Regions from separate parts of the Pseudoalteromonas sp. Xi13 genome, predicted to be linked through region 2. Evidence: predicted binding sites of a transcription regulator. Region 2 holds the regulator's gene; each other region holds the start of a gene.
The links. The regulator sigma-54, encoded in region 2, starts transcription at its own class of promoters, with help from an activator protein. The targets are predictions, from matches to a motif close to GTTGGCACGNNNNTNGNNT.
Positions count from the first base shown of each region.

Region 1: a site for sigma-54 is predicted at 1,195-1,213, ahead of EJ103_RS06935 (NarK family nitrate/nitrite MFS transporter). Genes of this name have one in related genera too.
Region 3: a site for sigma-54 is predicted at 1,329-1,347, ahead of EJ103_RS17625 (diacylglycerol kinase family protein). Genes of this name have one in related genera too.

Region 1 is NZ_CP034439.1:1,528,430-1,531,715, reverse strand. It holds gene EJ103_RS06935 (NarK family nitrate/nitrite MFS transporter) at 1-1,099, opposite strand, end outside; gene moeB (molybdopterin-synthase adenylyltransferase MoeB) at 1,386-2,144, shown strand; gene EJ103_RS06925 (ATP-binding cassette domain-containing protein) at 2,182-3,219, opposite strand; gene modB (molybdate ABC transporter permease subunit) at 3,212-3,286, opposite strand, start outside.
Region 2 is NZ_CP034439.1:3,110,198-3,113,483, reverse strand. It holds gene EJ103_RS14005 (PTS sugar transporter subunit IIA) at 1-452, opposite strand, end outside; gene hpf (ribosome hibernation promoting factor) at 457-744, opposite strand; gene EJ103_RS13995 (RNA polymerase factor sigma-54) at 772-2,271, opposite strand; gene lptB (LPS export ABC transporter ATP-binding protein) at 2,341-3,066, opposite strand; gene lptA (lipopolysaccharide transport periplasmic protein LptA) at 3,063-3,286, opposite strand, start outside.
Region 3 is NZ_CP034440.1:255,892-259,177, forward strand. It holds gene EJ103_RS17625 (diacylglycerol kinase family protein) at 1-1,269, opposite strand, end outside; gene EJ103_RS17630 (sigma-70 family RNA polymerase sigma factor) at 1,727-2,251, shown strand; gene EJ103_RS17635 (anti-sigma factor) at 2,248-2,931, shown strand.

The sequences.
Region 1 (3,286 bases), 1.6 Mb from region 2:
TAAGGACAATAAGTGTTTTACGACGACCCATTCTATCTGAGATCCAACCACCACCTGGGCGCGAGGCTAAATTCATAAACGCATAAGCAGAGGCCAGTAAACCTGCGTACACCATATCTAGGCCAAACACTTCCATGAAAAATAATGGCAGCATAGATACAACGGCCAGCTCTGAGCCAAAGGTGGTAAAATATAAAATATTAAGTACAGCTACTTGTTTAAATTCGTAGCGGTGTGATTCTGGCACGGGTTGTTTAAATATATGTCCGTTTATATTAAAGGTTTTATATACCTCGTAAGCGTATAACAGCACTAAAAATGCATAAACGGCTAAAACAAAATTGGCAGAAATTAAATTAGCGCCTGTAGGAGACAACTTCCAAGTAAGTAAAGCCAGTGCGCCATACATAGGTAATTTCATAATAAGCAATAATACAAAGTCACCTTTACTGGTTACTTCCATTGCGCCTACTTTTTTAGGCTTAAAGTACGTCCCCCCTTTTGGTGTATCGGTTACGTTTATGTACCAAATAACACCAAAAATAACGCTAAGTACGCCCGTTAAACCAACGGCATAGCGCCAGCCATCGTCACCGCCAAACATAAGCGCTAATACAGGTAGTAACATGGCAGCGGCAGCCGAGCCAAAATTACCCCAGCCACCATAAATACCTTCTGCTGTACCAAGCTCATTAGCTGGGAACCATTCGCTCACCATACGAATGCCCACTACAAAGCCTGCACCAATAAAGCCTAGTGCAAAACGCGCGATAGCGGCTTGCTCAAACGTGGTGGCCATAGCAAACATAAAACACGGTATGCTACATAAAATAAGTAAAGCGGCATAAACAATACGCGGGCCAAACTTATCGGTTAGCATGCCAACAACAACACGTGCGGGAATGGTTAAGGCCACATTTAAAATGAGCAGCGTTTTTACCTGTGCCATAGTTATACCTAGCGAGCCCGCTATTGCCCCTAATAATGGAGCATGGTTAAACCATACAAAAAAAGAGATAAAAAACACCATCCAGCTTAAATGTAGTATTTTCATTTTCCCGCTAAACGATATGAGATTAAACCCAGAACTCGGTTGCATGTTTTTTTCCTTGTAACGATTATTATTTTAAGCAGTGAGTACGACTTTGGTAGTAATAACACTGCGACGATTGTTAAATTAACGTTAACCGCTTTCAGCAATTACTAAGCCAACAATTAATAGGTAGGTTTTTCAGTCACTTATATTTTTAGGAATTAATGTTTATTTCGCTTTGCACTATTTAAGCAGCTTTGTTGGGCGTAAACAGTGCAAAGAATTTTTAAGCTTTACTTGCTCTAGGTTTTAACTAATTGGTATTGTTAAAAAAAATTATGAGAACTCATTAATGCAAAAACCCCCTTTAACGTATCAGCAGCAATTACGCTATTCTCGCCATATTATGCTTCCTCAGCTAGATATAGATGGACAAGAAAAAATATGGCAAAGTCATGCTCTTATTGTGGGGTTAGGTGGATTAGGTTGCCCAGTTGCGCAGTACTTAGCGGCATCGGGCGTAGGTACTTTAACGCTTGTTGATAACGATGTGGTTGATGCAACTAACTTGCAAAGGCAGGTGCTCTATAAACAAAGTGATGTTGGGTGCTTAAAAACCCACAGTGCAAGAAAACAGTTAACCCAGTTAAATGATGAAATAGAGATCCATACTATTGATGAATTTTTAAATGAAAATTCGCACCTTGAACAATTACTTAGCAAAGTAGATGTAGTTATTGACTGCACTGATAACTTAGCAACACGTAATTTGCTCAACAGCGTCTGCTATAACACCCGTACGCCCTTGATTTCGGGCTCTGCCATAAGGTTAGAGGGACAAGTAGCTTGCTTTACAATGGCGCCTAATAGCCATTGCTATGGCTGTGTGTCACAGCTCTTTGGCGAACAAACTCAAAGCTGTTCAGAGTCAGGCGTGCTCTCACCTATTGTAGGGCTTATTGGTAGTATTCAAGCGGCTGAAGCACTTAAAATTATTGCAGGACTGCCTAGTAAACTCACCGAGCAGCTATTACTTGTAGATGGTTTGAGTATGGAGTTTAACCGTTTTAACATTGTTAAAAATAAGCACTGCCCTGTTTGCAGCGCTTAATTTAGTACATGGTAAATACATGACTGCTTTTAAAAGCCTAATTTAGCGTTTCTAGGTTATTTATTGTCAAGTAAATCTGCTCGCCTAGGTTTACAGCACTTTGCTGCCATTGCCTTTTAGACACCGCGCAATACAGTAATTGCGTATCTACATTAACAGTTAGCAGCCATTGCTCATCAAGCTGCTGGGCATTTTCAAGCATACCTTTTAGCACGTTTGCACTGCTCTCGTTAATTTGTTTTACTTTGCTGTAGGCTATTTGGCTGCTTTCTATAATTAACTTATGGTTTTGTTTTACCAGCGAAGGCACTGCATATAAATGCTGTTGGCTATTACTAAGAGTAAGCTGGTAAAGACCAAAAGCCTCATTAAATTCAGGCTTACTATAACTAAGTATACTAAGTGGCGTTTGGCTCTTATTTGTATAAATACTTTGCACCACTTCTTGTGTTGCACCGCACTGGAGCACGTTGCCTTTCGCTATATGAAGTAATGTATCGCTGCAATAAAGTAGCTCTTTTAAAGAGTGGCTGACAATAATAAATTTAATACCATGGGATTTATTAAGTTGCTGAATAGCCCCCAACATAGTAAAACGCGTTGACCAATCTAAGGCGCTAAATGGCTCATCAAGTAAAACAACAGATTGCCCACTTAGTAGTGTTCTTGCAAAAATTACGCGCTGGCGCTCCCCGCCCGAAAGCCCCGACACATCACGATTTAGTAATGGGCTTAGTGCTAATAAATCAATTACCTGATCAGGCGTTAGGTTGTTACTTTTATTTTTACAATGCTTGTGAGTAAACAGTAAATTACCCATTACATTTAAATGTGGAAATAACGGGCACGACTGCAGCTGTAAAGTAAGCAGGCGTTTATCGGGCTTTAAATGAGTAATATTATGATTATTTATACACACATTTTGCGCCGTCGTAAGCCCCGCTATCGCCTGTAATAAGCTCGATTTGCCAGAGCCCGAAGGGCCAAACACCCCTAAAATATCAAATTGATTTATAGCTAAATCAACATGTAATTCAAAATCGTCCAAACGTTGATGACACTGTATTTTAAGCACGATTAGCAGCTCCGTTTATCACGGTTTTATTAAATTTAAACAACAACACTAAACACGCAAACGAGAT
Region 2 (3,286 bases):
TACGATTGATCAACAATTACTTGATACAGCTCTGCATCGGTTTTAGCACTACGCAGCTGTTTACAAAATTCTTTGTTGCTCAGTTTATCAGCTATGGTTGCCAGAGTCTTTAGGTGCTGTTGGTTATCGCCATCTGGTACGATGAGTGCAACAAAAATATCAACAGGGCAGTTATCAATAGCATCAAAGTTAACAGGGGTGTCGCTAACAAGTACTAAAGCCAGCGGTTCTTCTACGCCACCCATTCTGCCATGAGGAATGGCGATACCCCGGCCAATACCAGTACTGCCTAGCTTTTCTCTGCTTGCCAGCGCATTAAGAATATCTTGTTGTGGTAAGTAGGGGAGCTTTTCATGAGCAAGCTCACTGATAAACTCTAAAATTCTTTTTTTACTACTAAAAAGGACCGCAGCTTTGCTGCAGTCCTGGCATACTAATGTACTTAATTTCATAATATTAGTGTCTAGCAAGCTTCTCTTTATGTTTTATGACTTGACGATCGAGCTTGTCAATCAACGAGTCTATAGCGGCATACATATCTTGGTGCTCTGTTGAGGCAAATAAATCTGCGCCACTTACATGAATAGTCGCTTCTGCTTTTTGGTTGAGTTTTTCTACATCGAGAATGACATGCACATTGCTAATATGATCTGAGTGCCTTTCTAGCTTTGCAAATTTATTATTTACATAGTCTCTAAGTGAATCAGTTACTTCTACGTGACGACCAGTTAGGTTTAGTTGCATAAGCATTTCCTCTTTGTTTTTAACGTCTTATATCAAACTCTTTCTCTGATTTGACGGTGGAATAGCTAGCGATTCACGGTATTTTGCTATTGTGCGTCTAGCTACTTTAATTCCTTGCTCTGCCAATATATCCGCAATTTTACTATCACTCAATGGTTTAGCTGAGTTTTCCGCGGCAATTAGCTTTTTAATTAGGGCACGTATTGCGGTTGATGAACACTCGCCGCCGTTTTCAGTGCTTACGTGGCTTGAGAAAAAATACTTAAGCTCAAAAATACCACGTGGCGTATGCATATATTTTTGCGTAGTAACACGCGAAATTGTCGACTCATGCATTTCTACCATCTCAGCAACATCGTTTAAAACCATTGGCTTCATGGCTTCGGGGCCATGTTCAAAAAATGCCTGTTGCTGTTTTACAATACAGTTAGTTACCTTAAGCAGCGTGTCGTTTCTGCTTTCAAGGCTTTTTATAAACCATTTAGCTTCTTGTAAGTGAGAGCGAATAAATTGGCTATCACCACTTGATTTTACGGTACGTGACATAGCCGCGTACTGACTATTTACGCGTATTTTTGGCATGCTATCTGGGTTTAGCTCTACCACCCAGCGGCCTTTTATTTTTTTAACCGACACATCCGGTATTACATACTCAGACTCTTCCCTTACTATTGTATCTGCAGGTTTTGGGTTGAGGGTATGTATTAGGGTCATGACCTCTTTAAGCTCGTCTTCTTTAAGCTTAGTCTTTTTCATTAATGTACGATAGTCGCGTGCCGCTAATAGATCAATGTGATCGGTTAAGATCATTTTAGTTTGTTCTATAAAAGGGGTGTCTTTATCAAACTGGTTTAGCTGAATACACAAGCACTCTTGTAAACTGCGCGCGGCTATACCTACAGGGTCAAATAACTGAATACGCTTTAAAACGGCTTCTATTTCGTCAAGTTCAACTTCAACTTCGTCATCGTTTTCTTGGTTAAAGCTTTCTAAAATTTCTTCGCAACTTAGCGTTAAAATACCCGAGTCATCTACAGCTTCTACAATGGCAATAGCAATGGCTTCGTCAGTTGGGCTAAAAGGAGTAAGCTGAAGCTGCCACATTAAATACTCATGTAGCGTTTCAGTAGAGGCACCTTGATAAATAGACTCATCTTCTGGCATTGGGCCTGAGGATGCAGCAGGGGCTGCGCTCATGTACTCATCCCAAGTTACATCCATTGCCATATCATCGCTAACGGTGTCTTTATTTAAAGCTTCGCCACTGTCTTGCTCGTACTCGCTGGTTGTATCGTCAGCCGATGCGCTTACGGTTATATCATCCGTATCTGCTTTTTGTTCATTTTTCCCAGCCGACTCTTCCGTGTAATCTTGCTCTTCTACTTCTAATAGCGGGTTGCTATCAAGTGCTTCTTGTATTTCTTGCTGGAGATCCAATGTACTGAGCTGCAGCAAGCGAATCGCTTGTTGCAATTGTGGAGTCATTGTAAGTTGCTGGCCCATGCGCAGCTGTAATGATTGCCTCATGTATCTCTAACAATCCTTTTATGTTGTTATAATTAATATTAGCAGATGCTTGTAGGTGTGGCTTAAATGTTACAGCCTAAATTGCTCGCCTAAATAAACATCGCGTACAGTTTTGTCATTTAATACGTGTTCTGGGGTGCCAGATGCAATTAGCTCCCCATGAGAAACAATGTAGGCTTTTTCACAAACATCAAGAGTTTCTCTTACATTGTGATCGGTAATTAATACGCCAATGCCACGGTTTTTAAGATGTTCTATTATTTTCTTTATATCTAACACTGAAATCGGATCAACACCAGCAAAAGGCTCATCCAATAAAATAAATTTAGGGTTCGCTGCCAGTGCTCTGGCAATTTCTACACGGCGGCGTTCACCACCAGAAAGCGCCATACCTTGGCTATCGCGAATATGCTGAATACTAAATTCATCAAGTAAGTTGTTAAGCGTTTCTTCTCGCGCGGCTTTATTGAGCTCTTTACGCGTTTCTAAAATCGCCATTAAGTTTTGATAAACTGTCAGCTTTCTAAATATTGATGACTCTTGCGGCAAATAGCCAATGCCTAAGCGGGCGCGGCTGTGCATAGGTAATAACGTAATGTCGTTATCATCAATAGAAATTTTGCCTTTGTCGCTAGGTACTAACCCTACAATCATATAAAAGGTGGTGGTTTTACCTGCGCCATTAGGGCCCAATAAGCCAACAATGCTGCCGGCTTCTACCTCAAGGCCTACATTTTTTACAACTTGGCGGCCTTTATAGCTTTTTGCTAATAGTTCTGCTTTTAAGGTGCTCATGGTTGACCTTCGTTACCTGTTTTTTCTTTAATTTTTGCTTCAACAGGCACTAAAATTGTGTGGACACGATCCGTAGAGTTTTCGTCTTTTTCTGCGCTAATAAGCTGCTGCTGCATATCGTAGGTAATACTTTTAGCATTAATTTTTTGACCGGCTTGTGCGACTTCAGCATCGCCAACAAGCGTTAAAAATCGCTTTGCTACGTCGTAACGTACTTCGT
Region 3 (3,286 bases), on a different replicon from region 2:
TTGATTATCATCAAGGGTAACATAAAGGGTTTGCGCTTTTTGCTCACTAAATGCCTGAAAAAAACCACTTAAATAGGCAAGCTGACCCGATTCGTTTTTTGAGTCTCTATCTGCTTTTTCTACCATTGATTGCTCATAACCAATCCCCGCTAACAACAGCATTAGCTCGTCATTACAATAGGCCGTATCAATTGTTTGGGTTTGCCCATCAATAATAAGATCGCAGGCCTGCTCAACAGGAATGATTTTAGAGCTAATCCCCATAAGCACATGCGCTAAGGCATTGGCTGTGCCCATTGGGATAATACCCAGCTTGCACTGAGTGTTTACCAACACACTTGCTACTTCTGTCACGGTTCCATCGCCGCCACAGGCAATTATTATATCTGGCTTATCTTTAATAGCTTGTTTAGCAAGCTCAATACCGTCTATTTCTTTGGTGGTGGTTAATACTTCTAAATCATAATACGCCGACAACCTAGCCACTATTAAATGCTCTTTGTCTTGCCACATTTTGGTACCCGACACAGGGTTTGCAATAATAACGGCTTTGTTTTTAATAACTAGCTCCCCCTTTTTATGTCGCTTTGCTAAATGACGAAGTTGATGCTTATTAAGATTTGCGGTTTCGCGGGTTTCTTTTATTTGCGCGAGCACTTGGTGAACATCGGCGTTTTTATCTTGGCTCAGTAAATACGCTGCCATAACAAATACCGAACGCCCTCTGCCCAGTGCACAGTGAACTACCACGCGGCGGTCTTCTTTAATATGATGATGTATCCAGTTAATGGCTTGGTTTAATTGCGAGTGGGTAGGCACACTATGATCAAGCACCGGAATATTTAAATAGCTAATATTTTCTTGTGTAGAGCTCCATTCTAAGCCATCAAACTCACACGTTACATCTAATATTGCCGTTATGCCGTTTTCTTTTAACGTATCAATATCAGAGGGGAACAATCGGCATGCTAAAAATAAATGGTCGTTAATTTTTTGAATGGGAGGGACTTTATCGTGCTTGCGAGAATACGCATTGTAAATTTGAGCACCCAGTAAAAAAGGCACAAATGCCCAGCGAATATAAAATGGAATAACACCATTTTCACGCTTTCTAAAAATTTTCGCCAAATTAAAAATGTAAGCACCACTGACAAGAATTAACGACAATGCACTCCAGTAAAATACCACTGCAAAATATACCGAGTTAACCTCCCACCCTATAAATATAAAAATTAACGCTAAAATTAAATAACTCGTTGCAGCCCACATATTTTCTCCTTTATTTTTACTGTTTTGGCACATTTTTTTACAGCTGTGTATAAGTGTAGTAGCAATTTGCACGCCAACAAAAGTTGTTTTTCAGGAACAGAAACAACACTAAGTGACTGATATAAGATAAATAAAAGTAGATAGCTTTAGCTGTATTCGCATATTAGGCGCTTTTTACACACTAATCGGTCATTTTTTCTCACTACCCAAAGGTAACTGTTTATATTTAAAACTTGTTTCAATGTGTACAGCAGCTAATATAAATGTCAGCTTAAAAGTTTTTGCATCCAATCACTCTTTTCACACGTTTATTGAGAGTGTGTTTATCTTTATTAGTTAAATTTATAACAGCCTGTTTAATCTCTATTTCAAAGCGATTAAGTTGCGCTTAAATAAAACAATTTTTAATTCACGAAGCTCAACACACCTCGGTAATAATAAAAACAACAGGAACCTTATGGAAAACGACAATTTACTTCCCCTTTTGTGTAAAACAGCACAGGGTAACAAAGCCGCGTTTGCTGATTTGTATCAGCAAACAAGCGCAAAGCTTTTTGCGATTAGTTTAAATATGCTGTCAAACCGCGCGCACGCAGAAGAAGTACTGCAAGAGGCATTTATAAAAATTTGGCATAACGCGTCAGAGTACAATTCATCTAAAGGCACAGTTATTAGCTGGATGATAAGCATTGTGAGATACCGCAGCTTAGATACATTGCGTTATCACAAGGTAAGAAAAGAGCAGGCAATGGGTGACGATGAATACGATGAACAAGCAGTCGATGTTAGTTACGACGAACAAACCAAACTTGTTAATTGTATTGAGCAACTTGATCCCCAACAAAAACAAGCCATTCATTTAGCCTATTACAAAGGGCTAAGCCATGGTGAGCTAGTCAATCACATAGAAACGCCCTTAGGCACAGTTAAAAGCTGGATCAGGCGTGGTTTGCAGCAGTTGCAGAGGTGTTTAACATTATGAATTATAATAAACCAGAATTACTTGATGCTTTAGCAGGGCAGTATGTATTGGGTACTTTAAAAGGCCTGGCACGAAAACGTTTTCAACGCTTAATGCTCAGCTTACCGCAAGCCCGAGAAGCCACTATAATGTGGGAGCAAAATTTAAATGATTTAGCCAGTGCAATTACGCCTCAAACACCCAGCGCGCAAGTGTGGCAGAATATTTTAAATACACTAGAGCACACCAACCAACCCGTTAAACCGGTGATCAAACCAGCTACATCGCTGTGGCGAAATTGGTCATTTATAGCTACAGCTGCCTGTATTATCTTAGCATTTTTGGTTATTCAGCCCACATATCAGCCCCAATACAGCCAACAAATTGCTTTAGTACAAAACCAAGATAAGCAATCACTGTGGTTTATTAACGTAGATGAGCAAACATTATCGGTTAAAGCCAGTGATAAGCTTGTTGCGCAAACCGATAAAGACTACGAGCTATGGATGATTTTAAAAGGGCAAGACACGCCAATTTCGTTGGGTCTACTGCCTAAAAACGGTGAAAAACAGTTACTCAAAGGCACACGCTTTAAGGCGCAAGACATTGCCCTACTCGCTGTTAGCTTAGAGCCTTTAGGTGGCTCGCCAAACGGCCTACCAACACAAGTGCTGTACACGACAGATTTAGTTATTTTATAACTAAATAAACGCGACTGGTTGGTCAAACTTTGTTTGGCCAACCTTTTTATTTACCTTGGGGTCTAGCGCCCTTTAACCATTAATATTTGATTAAACTAAAGTAGGCTTAATCGGGGTGCGATGTTTATCATATTGTGTGCTCAATACCTGCTGCGTTATTTTAATTGCATACACCCCCTGTAATAAGTATAAAACCAAACCGCTTCAGCCCCTTAACACTCTCTTATCACTTCCTTATCTAAATGCAAAACAGCCTGTTGCAAATTTAATCTTGAACGTTAAACACCCCTTTATTAACAAAATAAAAAAATATTTAACTTTTTTGCATCCATTGTGCTTTTTGTTTCGTTATTAG